DNA from 3 places in the Thermoanaerobacter ethanolicus JW 200 genome. Region 3 is predicted to be linked to each of the others. Evidence: predicted binding sites of a transcription regulator. Region 3 holds the regulator's gene; each other region holds the start of a gene.

Region 1 (3,291 bases), 1.0 Mb from region 3:
TAAACCTTACACATGGGAGTCAAAGAAAATTGGCATAGCAGGACCTCCTATAAAAAGAGAAGATGGATGGCTTTTAATATATCACGGGGTGGATGACAACAATGTGTACAGACTTGGTGCAGCTCTTTTAGACTTAAAGGACCCATCAAAGGTTGTTGCGAGACAAAAAGAGCCTATTTTAGAGCCAGAGTTGGATTGGGAAATAAATGGGCTTGTGCCTAATGTGGTATTTAGCTGTGGAGCAGTTGAAGTGAATGACATGTATTACGTGTATTACGGAGCAGCAGATACCCATATAGGTGTAGCAGCCATTGAAAAAGAAAAAGTAAAATTTTAAAAGGAGTGTATGGAGTGATAAAATTAAAGAGATTATCAGATAAGCCAGTATTGATGCCAAAAGCAGAAAATGAATGGGAAAGAGCAGCAGTTTTTAATACTGCAGCAATTTATGACAATGGACTGTTTCACTTGATTTATAGGGCTACTGACATTGGACCTCACGCCAAATATGGGAAATATACTTCTCGCCTGGGGTATGCAGTTAGCAAAGACGGGATTAATTTTATGAGATTAGACAAACCAGTGATGAGCAATGAGACAGAACAAGAGCTCAGAGGATTAGAAGACCCAAGGATAGTCAAAATTGACGGCATTTATTATATGATGTACACAGGTTTTGGGGACAGGTTTCATGATGACTATAGGATTTGTTTGGCTACCTCCAAAAACCTTATAGATTGGGAGAGAAAAGGAGTAGTTTTAGATGAACCTAATAAAGACGCCTCTTTATTTCCTGAAAAAATCAATGGAAAGTATGTGATGCTTCATAGAAGGTATCCAGATATATGGATTGCCTTTTCAGAAGATTTAAAAAATTGGTATGACCATAAGCCTATCATTAAGCCAATTCCTGGAACGTGGGAAAGTGCGAGAGTCGGAATTGGAGGGCCGCCTATTAGGACAAAAGATGGTTGGTTTTTGATATACCATGCAGCTGATGACAATAATGTATATAGATTGGGAGCAGTCCTTTTAGATTTAGAAGATCCATCAAAGATTATTGCAAGGCAAAAAGAACCTATCTTAGAGCCAGAACTACAGTGGGAAAAAGAAGGATACATTCCTAATGTTGTATTTAGTTGTGGTAATGCAGTAAAAGATGATACTATTTACGTTTATTATGGGGGTGCGGATACTGTTATAGGCGTGGCGATATTAGAGATGAAAGATATCAAATTTTAGCAGGCTTTTAAAAGGCCTGTTTTTTATTTACAGAAAAGTACTTGACATGCCAAAAAGGATTAATTATAATACTTATTAGCAGCCGAATTTCAAGAGTGCTAATATATTTCTCCTCTTCTTAGTTCTTATCGTTCTTATAAATTATATCACTTGTATCACGCCCTTCTTTTGTTTTTAAGGTTAATTTTTGAAAAACTTCATAAAGGAGGGGTCTTTTATGAAGGCGTTGTTATTGGCAGGAGGTTTGGGAACAAGGCTAAGACCTCTTACAGATGACCTGCCAAAACCAATGGTTCCTATCATGGGAAGACCTCTTTTAGAAAGGATTATTTTAAACCTTAAAAAAAGTGGAGTAGATGAAGTTGTAATAAGTACTTATTATAAGTCTCAGTACATTGAAGATTACTTCAAGCCAAAAGAGGACTTAGGTGTAAAAATACACTATATTACAGAAGAATCTCCTTTGGGGACTGGTGGGGCAATAAAAAACGCCGAAAAATTTTTTGATGATACTTTCCTCATTTTAAACTCTGATATCGTCAGTGATATTGACTATGCAGATTTGATAAAATACCACAAGAGAAGAAGAGCTCAAGTAACTATTGCATCTATTGAAGTAAGAGATACTTCTCAGTACGGAGTTATAGAATTTGATGAAAAAGGCTTTATAACTGCTTTCAAAGAAAAGCCCAAACCAGGCGAGAGTAATTCTAAGTATATTAACGCAGGAGTATATGTATTTGAACCTGAGGTGTTAAAAGAAATTCCTGAAAATACAGTAGTATCTGTAGAGAGGGAGACATATCCCAAACTTTTGGAAAAAGGGTATAGAATGGCTATTTATAAATTTAACGGCTACTGGATAGATATAGGTACAATAGATAAATACAAAAAAGTTCATGAGGACATTTTAAAAGGAAAATCAAGATTTGTAAGTACTACTTCCTCAAGAGGCATAATTTTAGGAGACAATGTTAAAATTCATCCTACCGCAAAAGTGATAGGACCTGCTTATATTGGAAATAATACTGAAATTGATGCCTATGCTACAGTTGGTCCGTATACAGTAATTGGGAATAACTGTCGAATAGGTCAAGAGAGCAAAGTATCACAAAGTGTATTGTGGGATAATGTAAAAGTGCGCAGGTTTGCAAGATTAGAGAATGCAGTTGTCACTTCAGAATGTATAGTAGAGGTGAATATGGAAGTTAAAAATACAGTGTTTACAGCTAATAGATTGGCAAGTACTACGTTGACAACTTAATACTAAACAAACTAAGAAGGGGGCGTGATATGATGAGCGTATTGGGGAGAAATGTAGCATTTTTGAGCACTTATCCACCAAGAGAATGTGGCATTGCTACTTTTACTCAAGATTTAGTTAATGAAATAAAAAAGATAAAACTTATTAATTTTGCAGGAGTAATTGCAATAAACGATAATAAAACTTACGAATACGATAGTGATGTTAAATATCAGTTACAACAATTTGTAAGAGAAGATTATGTAAGATTAGCCCGTGAATTAAATGAATCTGACATAGATTTGCTCATTATAGAACATGAATACGGAATATTTGGAGGAGAAAGTGGAGAGTACTTATTAGATTTGGTAGACAATTTAAATATACCCTTTGTTTTGACAGTCCACACAGTATTATCAAATCCAAATGAAAAACAACTTATGATACTTAAAGAATTAGGTAAAAAAAGTGTTAAAGTAGTTACAATGGCTAAAAATACTATACCACTTCTTGAAAAGATATGTCACATACCTTCTAATAAAATCACTGTCATTCCTCACGGTGTGCCCAATCTTCCAGTATTACCCAAAGAAACATTGAAAGAAAGATATGGATTTAAAGGCAGAAGAATAATGAGCACTTTTGGTCTTATAAATCCGGGCAAAGGAATAGAGTATGGCATAGAAGCAATAAGTATTGTGGCTAAAAAATACAAAGATGTATTATACCTAATTTTAGGACAAACCCATCCAAACATAAAGAGAGAATTTGGGGAAGAGTATAGGGAGAAACTTCAAAAACTAGTC
Region 2 (3,291 bases), 400 kb from region 3:
TGCTGCTCTATCCTGCTGAGCTACGGGCGCTTAATATTATTACAAAAGTATTTTATCAGACAATCGCAAAAGTGTCAAGTTTAAAAAGCTTAAAAAAGGCTGAGCCTCAACTCAGCCTTTTTTGATTACATCATATCCATTCCTGCTCCGGGATTTGGCATTCCTGTATTCTTCTCTGGTATGTCTACTACAATTGCCTCTGTTGTGAGTATCATTGAAGCAATTGACGCAGCATTTTGTAAAGCTGTCCTTGTAACTTTTGTTGGGTCCACAATACCTGCTTTGAACATGTCTGTGAATTCTTCCTTGTAAGCATCATATCCGAAGTTTGGATCTTTAGCAGCTTTTATTTTTTCTACTATTACAGAACCGTCAACACCAGCATTTGTTGCAATTTGTCTTACAGGCTCTTCTAATGCTCTTAATACTATCTTAGCACCCGTCTTGAAATCGCCCTCTAAGGAGTCAACTACTTTTTGTACATCTTCTATTACATTGAGAAGGGCAATACCGCCACCAGGTACTATACCCTCTTCTACTGCTGCTTTTGTAGCTGCTAATGCGTCTTCAATTCTGTGTTTCTTTTCTTTGAGTTCTGTCTCAGTTGCAGCACCAGCTTGAATTACAGCTACACCACCAGCCAATTTTGCAAGTCTTTCTTGTAATTTCTCTCTGTCATAGTCTGATGTCGTTTCTTCAATCTGAGCTTTTATTTGATTTACTCTCTTCTTAATTTCTGATGGATCACCTGCGCCACCTACAATTGTTGTATATTCTTTCGTAACTTTTACTTGTCTTGCACGGCCAAGCATATCTAATCTTACATCTTTCAAGTCATAACCTAATTCTTCGGAAATTACTTGACCGCCTGTGAGTATTGCTATATCTTGTAACATTTCTTTTCTTCTGTCACCAAAACCAGGAGCTTTTACAGCTACACATGTAAATGTACCTCTTAATTTGTTAACAATTAATGTTGCCAATGCTTCTCCTTCTACGTCATCAGCAATAATGAGAAGCTTCTTGCCCTGCTGTACTATTTGTTCTAAGAGTGGTAACAAATCTTGAATATTTGAGATTTTTTTATCTGTTATAAGAATAACAGGCTCTTCTAATACTGCCTCCATTTTTTCAGCATCTGTCACCATATAAGGGGAGATATATCCTCTGTCAAATTGCATTCCTTCAACAACTTCAAGAGTTGTACCTAATGTTTTTGATTCTTCAACAGTTATAACTCCATCTTTTCCTACTTTGTCCATTGCTTCTGCAATGAGCTTTCCTATCTCTTCATCAGCTGCTGATATAGAGGCAACGTGAGCAATTGACTCTTTATTATCTATAGGTTTAGATATCCTCTTTAATCCCTCAACTGCAGCATCAACAGCTTTTGCAATGCCTCTTCTTAAAAGCATTGGGTTAGCTCCTGCAGCGAGGTTTTTAAGCCCTTCACGAACCATTGCTTGTGCTAAAAGTGTTGCAGTTGTTGTACCGTCACCAGCAATATCATTAGTTTTTGTAGCTGCTTCTTTCAAAAGCTGAGCCCCTTGATTTTCAAATGGGTCTTCTAATTCAATTTCTCTCGCAATTGTAACACCGTCATTTGTTACTGTTGGGGAACCATACTTTTTGTCAAGTACCACATTACGACCTCTTGGTCCTAGTGTAACTTTTACAGTATCCGCAACTGCATTAACTCCTCTTTCTAATGCTCTACGAGCTTCTTCACCATATTTGATTTGTTTTGCCATTTTTAACTACCTCCTTATTCGATAATTGCTAGAATATCGCTTTCTCTTAAAAGTAAATATTCTTCACCATCTAATTTAACTTCTGTCCCAGCATACTTGGAGAAGATTACTCTATCACCGACTTTAACTTCTAATTCTACCTTTTTGCCGTCTATGTATTCCCCTGTTCCTACTGCAACTACTTCACCTTGTTGTGGTTTTTCTTTTGCTGTACCAGGTAGAATGACTCCACCTTTTGTAACTTCTTCTGCCTGGATTACTTTGACCACAACTCTGTCTCCGAGCGGTTTTAATCTCATACTCTTTATCCCTCCTCCTTCATTTGTTAGCACTCAACTTATGTGAGTGCTAATCCCAATCTCTATATTAATTTAAGTGGTAAAACATATCAAACCTTATTATAGCCAATTTTAGGCCATATAATCTGATTATTTATGATTTTGCCCAAATATTATGATTTTATGCCATTATTTATCGATTTAGACTATGTTTCTGTATTTTGTATTTAAAAATAAAAAAATACAGGGAAAATATTTATTCCCCTTTACCTTCAGATTTAACTAATCCTTGTTGTTTAAGATAATTAATCATATTATACATATACTGCTGCTGTTCCTTTGTCAACATAGATTTTAGATTGTCTATAATTGCTACCTGCTGGTCAGATAATCCTTGAGGTAATGAATTGTTTTCTTCTTTCTCTAATTGTTCCTCTGTTTCTTTTTTATTGGTATCTAAAATTTTATCTCCTTCCTCTATTTTCGATATTTCCCCTTTATCTTCTATTCTTTCTATTTCCTCTTTATTTTCTTCTGCTTTTTGCTCTTCTTCCTCCATACTCCTAGTAGAAGATTGTAATTGTTTTTTCTCCTCTTTCATGCTGTTCATAATACCCTCTGCTTTGTTTAATACTTCCAACAATTTTATATTCTTTGCCAGCTTATCAGTTTCTTCTAACTTTTCTTCAGGAATTATAGGCCTTAGGGCCTCATAAATATCAATTATTTTGTCGAAAATATTGTCTTTATCTTCTTCTTTTGAATATTTCTCCATTTTTTCTTGCAAATTCTTCAACGCTTCATGAAATTTTAAAAACTTATCTATCACAATTTTTTTATCTTCCGTTATGTAGGGTTTTATCGCTTTCAAAATTCCTATTTTATCTACTTCTATTTTTTCTGCCACTTCAATTTCTTCTTCTGAAAGGCTCATCAATTTTTTTTGTATTTCAATTATTTCGGCTATTTTAGAGAAAATATCTACATAATATTGGTCTCTCTTGTTTAGATAAGGCTTTATGCTACCTACAAAATCTTTTCCCTTTGTTATCACTTCGTACACATCTATTGAAGTTTTTTTATTTTCCTGCGGTGAAGATAATTCATCTTTATCTTCTTCTGTAACTTCTTCTTTTTCTCTTTCCTTTTCTATACCCATTACCTGAAATCTCACAAATGCTACTATCAAAAGTTCTACAGCAAGTATTTTTAATAAAATCTCCTTTTGCAAAACAAATTCCCCCTATTTTTAATCTCTTACT
Region 3 (3,291 bases):
TTACTTTGTAATCAGTTCCCATGTGTCTTTTTATGGACATTATAGTCCTGTCAGGATTTACAATTGCCTGCCTTTTTGCAACTTGCCCTACTAACCTTTCTCCTTCTTTAGTAAAAGCGACGACTGAAGGCGTAGTACGAGCTCCTTCTGCGTTAGGTATTACTACAGGTTGGCCTCCTTCCATAACAGCAACACAAGAAAAAGTAGTTCCTAAGTCAATTCCTATAACTTTCCCCATATTTTTCAACCTCCTTTTTATTTTGCTACTTTAACCAAACTTGGTCTTATTACTTTATCTTTTAGATAATACCCTTTTTGGAAAACTTCAATAATTTCATTTGGTTGCTTTCCTTCTACCTCTTCCTGCATTACAGCATGGTGCTTATAGGGGTCAAAAATCTGCCCCTCTGCTTCAATTTCTTTCACACCAAATTTATCCAATATTTTTTTAAACTGCCTGTAAATTAATTCTATCCCTTCTTTTAGAGAATTATAATCTCCACTGCTTGCCAAAGCTCTTTCAAAATTATCCATAATAGTCAAAAGTTCTAAAATCACTGTTTCTTGCCCGTAATCGATCATCTCAGCTTTTTCTTTTTCTATTCTTTTTCTGTAATTTTCAAATTCTGCTTTCAATCTTTGTGCAATATCTAAATATTCTTGAGCTTCAGCCTCTTTTTGCTGAAGTTTTTGCTTTAATTCCTCTATTTCATCAATCGTTTGTTGCTTATGCTCCTGCTGTGTTTGTTCTTCCTCTTCAGGAGGCCCTTCCATTTGTTCATTTGATTCTAAATTATTTACATCCTTTTCCTCCTCTTTGTTAATTTCTTTTTCCATCTCTTCCACTTATATCACCTCGTTATATTTCATCATTGTATATACTCGACAAAAGATTTGAAAGCTCTTTTGTCATCATATTGATTTCGTTAATCAACCTTCTATAATCCATTCTTGTAGGTCCTATAATTCCTATTGTACCCACCACACGACCGTTAATCTTATAAGTGGTTTTTATTACGCTTAAGTCTTTCATCTCTTCAAACTTGTTTTCACTTCCTATTCTCACATCTATAAAATCTACTTCAGGCTCTAAAACTTCGTTCAATAACGACTTGTTGTCCAAAAGATTGAAAAAATTTTTTGCTTTGCCTAAATCCTTGTATTCAGGAAAATCTAAAATATGGAAAGTTCCATCCGCATAAATGTCCGTTTCTTGTAACTGCTTCAAGCTCAAAAGTATAGTGTTTATCAATTCGTCGGCTATAAAAGCTACCTCTCCCAACATCTGCCTTAAATCTTTTTGTAAAAACTCAAAAATATCTTTTTCGCTTTTGCCAGCAATTTTGTCATTTAACAAATTGTTTAAAAACTCAAAGATAGTTCTATCTACATTTTGGCATAAATTTAGCAAGTAATTTTTTACAATTCCTGTGTCTGTCACTACTAAAAAGATCATTTTATTAGAAGCAACAGGTATAAGTTGGATTTTCCTTATTCTATCAGGGTTCAACTTTGGCATTTTAGCAACTGTAGTATGGTGAGTTATGTTAGCCAAAATTCTTGCATATTTCTTTACAATTTCATCAAACTCCGCTATTATTTCCTCGCGAGTATTATAGCTAATTGGAGGGTCATTGTTTATATAATTTCGAAGAATGCTGTCTACATAAAATCTATATCCTTTATCTGAAGGTATTCTTCCTGCGGAAGTATGAGGTTGCTCCAAATATCCCATTTCTTCTAAATCCGCCATTTCGTTTCTTATAGTAGCAGAACTTAATCCTATATTGTACTTCTTAGCTATTGTTCTCGACCCTATTGGCTCTGCCGTCATAATATAATCAGTAATAACCGCGTATAGTATTTTTTTCTTCCTATCATCTAACGGCATTTTCACCACCCCATGTATTATTAGCACTCTACTCGATTGAGTGCTAATTCATGTTTTTAAAATACCACTCTTATAATTTTTTGTCAATACTCATTTAGGGCAGAAATTCTTCAAAAATGACGTTAGAGACATCAATACCCCTCTCGGTAAGTTTTACACACTCATTATCAATCTCAATTAGACCTTCATTTAAGTATTTTTGTATTACTTTTTTGTAAAATTCAAACAAACTGATACCAAATCTTTTCTTAAAATCCTTGTCACACACTCCTTTTGTCATTCTCATTCCTAAAAACATAAACTCAGCCATTCTATCTTCTTTTGCCAACTTTATTTTTTCCTTAACTGCACTTTTTCTTTCTAAAATGCTCTTAATATAGTCTTTTATATTTTCAATATTACTATATCTCACACCCTCCATATAAGAATGGGCTCCTGCACCAAATCCCAAATAATTTTTGCATTCCCAGTATAAAATATTGTGGCGACATTCAAATGTGGGCAATGCAAAATTAGATATTTCGTAATGGTGATAACCTTTTTCTTTTAAAAACTCTATACCCCAATGATACATTTTAAGCTCTTCTTCCTCATCAACTATAGGCAACTGACCCTTTTCATAAAGTCTGTAAAAGGAGGTGTTAGGTTCTAAAATCAAGCTATAAGTAGAAACATGCGTCGGCTGTAATTTTACTACTTCTTTTAAAGTTTCTTGCCACTCTTTAAAGGTTTGAGTAGGAAGAGCATACATCAGGTCAATATTTATATTGTCAAAGAACTTTTTCACTAACTCATAATTTCCAAAAAAATCTTCTATTGTATGAATTCTACCTATATATTTTAAAAGCCTATTTTGAAAAGCTTGAAGTCCAATACTTACTCGGTTTATCCCGTTGTCTTTATAAATTTTTAGTTTTTCTTCAGTTATAAGGCCGGGATTCATTTCAATAGTAATTTCGCAACCATCAAGTATTTTATAATTTTTAAATACAGATTTCAATATCTTCTCTATATAAAAAGGAGGCAAAAGGTTAGGGGTCCCTCCTCCTATATAAACCGAAACCACATTATAATCTTTTGTAGAATTTGATTCTATTTCCATAAGTAGTGCCCGAATATAGTCGTCAAAAAGATAATCATAGCCTGCATAAGAATTAAAATCACAATAATAGCATTTTCTTTTACAAAAAGGAATGTGAATGTATAGTCCTATCTCCCTCATTTTTCATCATCTAGCTTCAATATTGACATAAAAGCCTCTTGAGGTATTTCAACACTTCCCACCTGTCTCATGCGCTTTTTACCTTCTTTTTGCTTCTCCAAAAGTTTTTTCTTACGAGTTACGTCTCCTCCATAACACTTGGCAAGAACGTTTTTTCTCAAAGCTTTTACAGTCTCTC

Evidence for each region. The regulator HrcA, encoded in region 3, represses chaperone genes, less so after heat shock. The targets are predictions, from matches to a motif close to ATTAGCACTCANNNNNNNTGAGTGCTAAT.
Region 1: a site for HrcA is predicted at 1,317-1,345, ahead of EB239_RS02390 (nucleotidyltransferase family protein). Genes of this name have one in related genera too.
Region 2: a site for HrcA is predicted at 2,076-2,104, ahead of groES (co-chaperone GroES). Genes of this name have one in related genera too.

What each region holds. Positions count from the first base shown of each region.
Region 1 is NZ_CP033580.1:471,833-475,123, forward strand. It holds gene EB239_RS02380 (glycoside hydrolase family 130 protein) at 1-337, shown strand, start outside; gene EB239_RS02385 (glycoside hydrolase family 130 protein) at 352-1,242, shown strand; gene EB239_RS02390 (nucleotidyltransferase family protein) at 1,460-2,506, shown strand; gene EB239_RS02395 (glycosyltransferase family 4 protein) at 2,536-3,291, shown strand, end outside.
Region 2 is NZ_CP033580.1:1,113,243-1,116,533, reverse strand. It holds tRNA gene EB239_RS05525 (tRNA-Arg) at 1-30, opposite strand, end outside; gene groL (chaperonin GroEL) at 126-1,751, opposite strand; gene groES (co-chaperone GroES) at 1,766-2,050, opposite strand; gene EB239_RS05510 (hypothetical protein) at 2,286-3,260, opposite strand.
Region 3 is NZ_CP033580.1:1,509,835-1,513,125, reverse strand. It holds gene dnaK (molecular chaperone DnaK) at 1-238, opposite strand, end outside; gene grpE (nucleotide exchange factor GrpE) at 256-837, opposite strand; gene hrcA (heat-inducible transcriptional repressor HrcA) at 860-1,891, opposite strand; gene hemW (radical SAM family heme chaperone HemW) at 1,986-3,113, opposite strand; gene lepA (translation elongation factor 4) at 3,110-3,291, opposite strand, start outside.